DNA from 2 places in the Synechococcus sp. CBW1002 genome. Region 1 is predicted to be linked to the other one. Evidence: predicted binding sites of a transcription regulator. Region 1 holds the regulator's gene; the other holds the start of a gene.
The links. The regulator NtcA, encoded in region 1, controls nitrogen genes in cyanobacteria. The targets are predictions, from matches to a motif close to GTANCNNNNGNTAC.
Positions count from the first base shown of each region.

Region 2: urtA (urea ABC transporter substrate-binding protein) is a predicted target of NtcA. The motif match lies at 2,364-2,377, and genes of this name have one in related genera.

Region 1 is NZ_CP060398.1:1,630,478-1,635,045, reverse strand. It holds gene thyX (FAD-dependent thymidylate synthase) at 1-74, shown strand, start outside; gene H8F24_RS07760 (hypothetical protein) at 154-300, opposite strand; gene dcd (dCTP deaminase) at 649-1,242, opposite strand; gene H8F24_RS07750 (cob(I)yrinic acid a,c-diamide adenosyltransferase) at 1,242-1,883, opposite strand; gene ntcA (global nitrogen regulator NtcA) at 2,212-2,946, shown strand; gene H8F24_RS07740 (sulfotransferase) at 2,967-3,797, opposite strand; gene H8F24_RS07735 (DUF3084 domain-containing protein) at 4,009-4,568, shown strand, end outside.
Region 2 is NZ_CP060398.1:870,032-874,599, reverse strand. It holds gene H8F24_RS04120 (urease accessory protein UreD) at 1-406, opposite strand, end outside; gene H8F24_RS04115 (urease accessory protein UreE) at 475-1,056, shown strand; gene H8F24_RS04110 (urease accessory protein UreF) at 1,046-1,711, shown strand; gene ureG (urease accessory protein UreG) at 1,708-2,316, shown strand; gene urtA (urea ABC transporter substrate-binding protein) at 2,477-3,766, shown strand; gene H8F24_RS04095 (urea ABC transporter permease subunit UrtB) at 3,884-4,568, shown strand, end outside.

The sequences.
Region 1 (4,568 bases):
TGGAGCGATGGGCACCTGAATTTGCTGACTGGTACGCGAAAAGCCGGCTGCACAAGGCCCGTCTTGCCCCCTGAGCAGCGATCCTTCGCCAAACTTGAAGTTGCCTGATCGCCTCTCTACCTGGCAGCTCCCGTGTTCCCTCCCGTCCGCGACTCACTGCTCCTGACCCTGCTCGGGATGGCTGTGGCCACAGGCGGGCTGGCCGGATCGGCAGGCCATGCCCAGATGCTTCTGGATGCGGCAGGGGCCGGATCGGTCCAAGGCATTCTGCAGCAGCAGGGTGGGGCAGGCTATGGCCAAGTCCTGGACAAGATTCGCCAGCGCCTCTCCAACGAGTCCGGGGCAACACTCAGAAATCCACAGAGTGCCGCGGGCTCAGGGAGCAGCAGCACCCCCCCGGTCGACACCTCCGGGGCGGCAGTGGCAGCACCCACCACAGGCTCAGATCCAGTGTTCTGGATCAACGACCAGCCCGTCCTCCTGTGCAGCAGCGGTTTTCCCTGCCTGGGCGCTATTCAGCGAGCCATGGGGTTGAACGGACGCTCACGGAACAGAGCATGGCGCCATTGATCCTCATGGCCTGGCAGGCCATGAGGACCGCAGAGCAGCAGGATGACGGGCTCTTCATTGCCCGGGCTACCAGTCGGTTCAGACCCTGGCCAGGGTGACCCGCTCGGGCTGATCCTGATACTTTCCGGCACGATCCTGGTAGGTGGTGTCGCAGGGATCGCCTTCGAAGAACAGCAGTTGACAGATACCTTCGTTGGCATAGATGCGGCAATCTGCGCCGGAAGAATTGCTGAATTCAAGCGTGAGATGGCCCTCCCACCCCGCTTCAGCGGGTGTGGTGTTGACGATGATGCCAAGCCGGGCGTAAGTGCTCTTTCCCAGGCAAATTACCGTGATGTTGGGCGGCACCCTCAGCTTCTCCATCGCAACGCCAAGGCCATAGGAATGGGCCGGCAGAATGAAAAAGGCGCCATCGATGTCCTCATGCAGGGGGGCCGGCTCCAGATTGGCTGGATTGAACCGCTTCGGGTTCATTACCGTGCCGGGGACATGGCGAAAGATCAGAAACTCCTGCGACGACAGACGCAGGTCGTAGCCATAGGAGGAACAACCAAAGCTGAGCACCGGTGCGCTGGAGGTCTCGGGTTCGAGATGCCTCACCAGATGGTCTTCAAAGGGATGGATCATGCCGGCATCGGCCCGCTCCTTGATCCAGCGGTCGTTCTTGAGCATCAGCCGCGGCGCAGTTGGGTGACCTGATCGGCCATGGCCATCAGAGCGGCGGGCATCGCCGGGCCCGTCAGGATGACATCCAGCTGAGCCGGCCGCTGTTCCAGCACCTCGGTGACATCCAGAAGAGACAGATAACCCAGCTCGATCGCCAGCCCCAGTTCATCAAGCACCATCAGATCCACGGCGCCCGCCAGCAGCTGCTGGCGGCTGAAATCCCACACCTCCCGGACAGCCGCCAGGGCAAGGTCCTGCTCGGCTTCAGCCTGCAGGGGCGCCGCAAGGCAGGCGGGCACCGCCGGCCGCAGCCACTGCAGGCGGCCGCAAAGCCAGAGACTGCGGCCCAGCCCCTGATCCACGCCACCTTTGAGAAACTGACTCACCAGGACGCGACTGCCCAGACCCGCCGTGCGCAGGGCCTGGCTGAACACGGCGCCGAAGCTGCCGCGGAAAGGGGCTGTGTGCACCTGAAGCAGCCCTTCGGCCTGGGGCACGGGCCGAAGGGGCACTACAGCGCGAGTCGCTGGGCGGACAGGGTCAGTTCGCTGCTCAGGCCGGGCCTCCAGCCGCTGACCCCGGACAGAGATGTCACCCCGCTGGGAGGGGCGATGGCTGCCCTGGGGGCTGGCAAGACTGGCGGTCATGGACATCCCGGAGGGCGATGGGGCCGGGCGAGCGGATCATTCCGGCCGACCTGGACAGGGACCGAAGCGATGGGATCGGACGCTGCGCTGGAACCTGAATGTAGCGGCATCTGCGCCCTGGACAAGCCACACACACCATCCCTGGTGGGAACAGACGGTTTCGCGGAAACGGCGGCACAGGCTGCGACAGGCGTCAACAGCCGCACAGGCCCAGAGCGCCAGGGGCTGGCGAGCGGGAGCGGAAGCGGAGGCCCTGACAGCAACCGTGTTGGTTGCTACAAGAAAGAGCAGGGTCGCTCCGTAGCTTCCCAGTTCCTGCCCCGCCGTCATGGTCGGCGCTACTCGCGGCTTCAGCCGTTACGCCCCCCCTCCCCCCAGCGGCTCCGCTGGCACCGGGTCGGGTGTGTCCGGCGGAGCCGGAGCCACCCTTCTCGAAGTGATGCGCGGTCTCGGCGGCAGCAGCGTCGAGACCGTGGAGCGTGGCAAAACCATTTTCTTTCCCGGAGATCCGGCCGAACGGGTCTATCTGCTGCGTCGCGGCGCCGTGCGGTTATCGCGGGTCTACGAATCCGGTGAAGAAATCACCGTGGCACTGCTGCGGGAAAACAGTCTGTTCGGTGTGCTGTCGCTGCTCACCGGGCAGCGATCCGATCGCTTTTATCACGCCATCGCCTTCACCCGCGTGGAGATGGTGACCGCTCCCGCCACCTCGGTCCGCCAGGCCATTGAGCGCGATGCCAGCGTCGGGCTATTGCTGCTGCAGGGCTTGTCCTCCCGCATCCTGCAGACCGAAACCATGATCGAAACCCTCACCCACCGGGACATGTCCTCCCGGCTGGTGAGCTTTCTGCTTGTGCTCTGCCGCGATTTCGGTGTGCCCAGTCAGGAGGGGATCACGATCGACCTGCGCCTCTCCCACCAGGCGATCGCCGAGGCGATCGGCTCCACCCGGGTGACGATCACGAGGCTGCTGGGCGACCTGCGCAACGACGGGCTGGTGCAGGTGGATCGCAAGAAGATCACGGTCTTCGACCCGATCGCCCTGGCCAAACGCTTCAGCTGACCGCCTCCACTCCAACCAGGTCAGCTGAGCAGATTGCGGTAGCGATCCAGCCAGCCCTGCGGCACGGCACCGAAACGCTCTGCCAGACGCTCCACCATCGGTAGATAGTCGCGCGCCATCTCCCGCTGAAAGCCCAGGGGGGGTTCCCGGCCGCCGGCGGCCACGTTGACGGCCGGCGGCAGACGCAGTCGCTCGTTCAAAGGGGGCGCGGCCAGAAAGTCGAACAGGTCGTCGGCGAAGGCTGCAGGATCACTGATGAGCTGTTCGAAAAAGCAGCAGTGCAACTGAGCGGGCTGGAACACCGCCTCGACGGTCTCGATGGTGCGGAGGTAGTTGGAACGGCTCACGGCGCCGGGCATGCGGGCCTGCTCCAGCAGAGCGGCAATGTCGGCCTCACCGTCGAACTGGCCCTTGCGGACCCGGTTGCGGATCGCCGACCAGACCCTCAGCACGGGATCGCGCATCACGAACACCAGCCTCAGCTCCGGTGCCAGACGCTGCATCCGCTCCCACACCGGCCGCTCCAGGGTGGCGTAGGCGGGGGTGATCTCGCCGACCCGCTTGCCCTGGCGACGTCCCTGACCAAACAGGCGGCAATACCAGGCATCACTGCGCGGCAGGAACCAGTAGCGGCCGAACCAGCGGGGATCGCGGGCGAAACGCTTCAGGTCCCAGAACCTGGCGCGTCGCCGCTCATCGGCGTCGAACACGCCGAAGCGGATCTGGGGCTTGTCAAAGTAGTGGAGCTCCTTGACCGGCGTGAGCCACAGATCCGGATGCTGGCTGAGAACCCTGTGCAGCCAGGTGGTGCCGGAACGCTGGGCCCCGATCACCATGAAGTCCGGAACCATCGCGGTGCAAGCCGGGCGGGCCAGACATTAAACGACCCAGAAGCACCGACCGGACCACAGACACCGGAACAGGCCAAGGATCAGACCCGGCGGGACGCCTCCCCAGACTGTCCGCACCGTGTCGGACGACGGGGTCTGTGCTGCAGGATGCAGCCTTCGGATCCCCCGGATCCGAAGGCTGACAGCGGAACGACGGCGTGGTGAGGCAGCGATGACGGGTTGGTTGTTGATCCTGGTCCTGCTGGTGCTGGGCGGCGTGCTCTCCACCCTCGGTGATCGGCTCGGCAGCCGCGTGGGCAAGGCGCGCCTCAGCCTGTTCAACCTGCGACCGCGCCGCACCGCCGTGCTGATCACGGTGCTCACCGGATCGCTGATCAGTGCCATGTCCCTGGGCCTGATGCTTCTGGTGAGCCAAAGGTTGCGGGTGGGCCTGTTCGAACTGGACCAGCTGGAGCAGAGGCTGCAGCAGAGCCGCGACGATCTGGCACGCAGCCGCCGCGACCTGGTCGGTGCCCAGGCCGCCAGCGCCACCGCCCAGCAGGCCAGCCGCCGAGCCCAGGCGGCCACCAAGCGGGTGGAAGGGGAGCGAAAACGGGCCCAGGCCCAGCGGGATGAAGCGGAGAAGCGGCTGCAACAACTGCGGCGCGAACTGCTGCCCCTGCAGCAGCAGCGTGCCCGGCTGGAGGCCGAGCGCGATCGCCTCAGCCGCGATGTGGCTAACCGGGACCAGGAGATCCGCCGCACCGAAACCGAGTTGGCGGCGGTGCAGGA
Region 2 (4,568 bases), 760 kb from region 1:
GGAAGGAGGCCCCTTCGCTCAGCTCCACCCGCAGATCCTGCTCAAACAGCCCACCGCCGTAGAGCACCAGTTCCTGGGGCAGCCACTCCAGATCCGCCCCCGCGGCCAGCACGAAGCGCAGCTCTTGCCGGGCCCAGCTGCCGGCGGGGGCGCGGCGGGAGCGTCCCACCGAGCCGTAGACCTTCTGGGCGGCCACGCTGGTGAGCAGGGCGCGGCTGCCGGCGTCCAGGTCGGCCTCGATCGTGAGGCGGTCGCCGCCCACCAGGCCGCCGGCGGTGTGCAGCAGCGGCAGTTCGCAGCGGCCATCGCTCTGGCGGAAGGCCCGCTGCAGCTTCAGCGGTGCCGTTGCCCAGCCCTGGTGGAGCGAGCCGCGTTCCGGGTCTGCCGCGGCCAGGCTGAAGCGCAATCGGGCCTGGCCGTGCCACGTTGCGCTGGCGGGTGGGGTGGAGATACTCAGCCCAGCGAGTCACCGCCATGATCCCCGCCGCAGCCTCCCTGTCGCCAGAGCCTCAACCGCCGGTGCTGACACGCCGCTTCTTCGGCGGCAACCCCGCGGCGTTGCGGCTGGCCCTCAGTGCTGAGGAGCGCCAGTGCCTGCGGGGCCGGCGCCACAGTGTCTGCGGCAGGCCCCTGCTGTTGCACCTCCCCCGCGGCGAGGCTCTGCAGCCCGGCGAGCTGCTGGCCCCCGCCTCGGGGGACGAGCTGCTTGTGCGGGTGGAGGCGGCGCCGGAACCGCTGTTGCAGGTGAGGGCTGCTGACCCCCTGGCGCTGCTGCAGGCGGCTTATCACCTCGGCAACCGCCATGTGGCACTGGAGATCCAGCCCGGCGAACTGCGGCTTCTGCAGGATCCGGTGCTGGCCCATCTTCTGGAGCACCGAGGTCTGTGGCTGCAGGCGATCGTGGCGCCGTTCCTGCCGGAGAGCGGGGCCTACGGCCACGCCGATGCACACAGCAACGCTGATGCACATAGCCACGCTGATGGACATGGCCATGCTCATGGGCACAGCCACGAGCATGGCCACAGCCATGCTGCTGCTCACAGCCATGACGGCTGATCCCGCCGCCGCTGCCCTGGCCCGCCTGCGGCTGTACCAGTTGGTCAGCCCGGCCTTGCCGGTGGGCGCTTTCAGCTACTCGGAAGGCCTGGAGGTTCTGGTGCAGCAGGGCAATCTGGCCGATGCCGCCGCCGTGCGGAGCTGGCTGGAGGCCGAGCTGCGCTTCGGCACGGTGCGCCTGGAGGCGGCAGCTCTGTCCACCCTGATGCAGATGGAGGACTTCGCTGCGCTGCTCCGGCTGGATGGCTGGCTGCTGGCGATGCGGGAAGCCCGCGAGATGCGGGCCCAGCAGCGCCAGATGGGTCAGTCGCTGCTGCAGCTGCTGCGGGCGCTTGGATTCGTGGTGCCCGCTGAGGATCTCGCCTGGCCCGCCGCCTTCGCCCAGGCCGGTCGGGTGCTGGAAATCGGAGCTGCGGAGCTCACGGAGGCCTATCTCTACGGCTGGGTCGCCAACCAGCTCAGTGCCGCGGTGCGGCTGGTGCCTTTGGGCTCCACCGATGCCCAGCGGCTGCAACTGGCCCTGGCACCCCTGATTGCCTCTGAGGCCGCCTGCCTGGCCGAAACGGACCCCCAGACTCTCTGGAGTGGCGGGGTGGGCGCTGCTCTGGCCCAGTTGCGCCATGCTGAGCTCTACTCGAGGCTGTTCCGGAGCTGATGAGCAAGCTGCGGGTTGGAGTGGCAGGCCCGGTGGGATCGGGCAAGACGGCGCTGGTGGAGGTGCTTTGCCGCCGCCTGCGCCAACGGCTGGAGCTGGCGGTGGTGACCAACGACATCTATACCCAGGAGGATGCCCAGTTCCTCACCCAGGCGGGGGCCTTGCCGCCGGAACGGATCCGGGGTGTCGAAACGGGAGGTTGTCCCCACACCGCCATCCGGGAAGACTGTTCGATCAACCGGGCGGCGGTTCAGGAGCTGGAGCAGCGCTTTCCTGATCTCGATCTTGTGCTGGTGGAGAGCGGCGGCGACAATCTGGCCGCCAGTTTCAGCCCGGAACTGGTGGATCTGTGCATCTATGTGATCGATGTGGCCGCTGGAGACAAGATTCCGCGCAAGGGCGGACCCGGCATCACCCGCTCGGATCTCCTGGTGATCAACAAGATTGATCTGGCTCCCCATGTGGGGGCCAGTCTGGCGGTGATGGAGCGCGACACGTTGCGCATGCGGGGGGAGAGGCCGTGGTGTTTCACCAACCTCCACAGCGGTGAGGGCGTGGATCGGGTCGAAGGATTTCTGCTGCAGCAGTTGCCCGGCCTGGCTTGAGCTGCGTCCGGCTGTGGATGCGCGCTTGATGGGCGGTTGAACAAACAGTAGCGGCGGCTACAAAGTTTGGAATGCCCACCTACTTACCGTCCGACAACCGCTGCGAGGCGGACAACAACAAGCGCATTTTTCCGGAGAGCTCTCTATGAAGCCATTCGCGATGCAGAAATCGTCCCTGCGTCTGATTGGTGGCGCCACCGCATTGGCCACTGCCTTCAGCCTGGCAGCCTGCGGCGGTGGCGGCGGCGGTGAGTCCGCCTCCGGCGACTTTGACGGCGAAGTGAAGGTCGGGATCCTCCATTCCCGTTCCGGCACCATGGCCATTTCCGAGAACACGGTGGCCGAAGCCGAGTTGATGGCGATCGACGAAATCAATAAGGAAGGCGGCGTCAAGATTGGGGATAAGAGGCTCAAGATCGTCCCGATCGAAGAAGATGGCGCCTCCGATTGGCCCACCTTTGCCGAGAAGGCGAAGAAATTGATCGATCAGGATCAGGTGGCCGTGGTGTTCGGAGGTTGGACCTCCGCCAGTCGCAAGGCGATGTTGCCGGTCTTCGAAGCCAAGGACCACTTCCTCTTCTACCCGATTCAGTACGAAGGGCAGGAGTGCTCCGCGAATATCTTCTACAGCGGCGCAGCTCCCAACCAGCAGGCCGAGCCTGCGGTGGAGTGGCTGCTGAAGAACAAAGGCAAGGATTTCTTCCTGGTGGGCTCGGATTACGTCTATCCGCGCACGGCCAACACCATCATGAAGGAGCAGCTCAAGACCCTGGGCGGCAATGTGGTGGGTGAAGACTATCTGCCCCTGGGCAACACCGAGGTGGCTCCGATCATCGCCAAGATCAAGCAGGCTCTGCCCAATGGCGGTGTGATCGTCAACACCCTGAACGGCGACAGCAACGTGGCCTTCTTCAAGCAGATGAAGGCTGCAGGCATCACCCCCGCCAACGGCTACTCGATCATGAGCTTCTCGATCGCCGAGGAGGAGGTCGCAGCGATCGGTCCTGAGTATCTGGAGGGCACCTACGCCGCCTGGAACTTCTTCCAGAGCCTCGATACCCCTGGATCCAAGAAGTTCACCGAGGCCTTCAAGGCCAAGTACGGCGACAACCGGGTCACCAATGACCCGGCTGAATCCGCTTACATGATGGTCTACCTCTGGGCCAAGGCTGCCGAGAAGGCCGGCACGGTCGATAACAAGGAAGTCCGTAAGGCCTTGATCGGCGTCAGCTTTGATGCTCCTCAGGGAACGGTGACGGTGCAGCCCAACCACCACACCGAGAAGCGCGTGCTGATCGGTGAAGTCCAGAAAGACGGCATGTTCAAGATCCTCGAGGACAAGGGTTTCGTCAAGCCCGTGGCCTGGAACCAGTTCGTGCCGGAAACCAAGGGCTACACCTGCGACTGGACCCGCACCGACGTGGAGAACCCCGGCAAGTTCAAGATGTGATCGAGCTGGATCCGGGCGGCAAGCCTGGATCCCTCGTTCGGGATTCGGCCACCGGACTCCGTCGCGGTTGCTGCTTTCACGAGGGGGAGTGCGCTCCCCCTCTTTTTGTACCCGGCGATGACACTTCTCTACGACACTCTCTTCAACGGCCTGGCAATCGGCTCGGTGCTTGTGCTCGCCGCCCTCGGGCTGGCGGTGGTCTTCGGTCTGATGGGCGTCATCAACATGGCCCATGGCGAGTTGATGATGCTTGGCGCTTACAGCACCTTCGTGGTGCAGAACCTTTGCAAGAATGGTCCCCTCGAAGCGCTGTTCCCGATCTACATCCTGATCGCCATTCCCGTGGCGTTTCTGGTGAGTGGTCTGGCGGGCCTGTTGCTCGAGAAGACGGTGATCCGCCGCCTCTACGGCCGGCCCCTCGAGACCCTGCTGGCCACCTGGGGGGTGAGCCTGATCCTGCAGCAATTTGTCCGTTCGGTCTCCAGCGCCTTCTTCCTGGGCCTGCTGCTGACCGTGGCCCTGGGTCTGCTGGCTCCCCGGATCACCCCGGCCGTGTGGTGGAAGCAGCGCTGGACTCCCCTGCTCGGAACCGGCAGCTGGCTGATTGCCGGCGGCGTTGGCATCGCGCTGGCCTCAGCGCTGGGGGAAGTGCGCCAGCTGGATCAGCCCTGGTTCAGCGCCCGCAACCTCGACGTGACGGCACCACTTTGGCTGCGTGATTCCCTTGATTTCGGCGGTGTCACCATGCCCACCGCCCGCTTATTCATCCTGGCCCTCACGGCCGTGGCCCTGATCGGTGTCA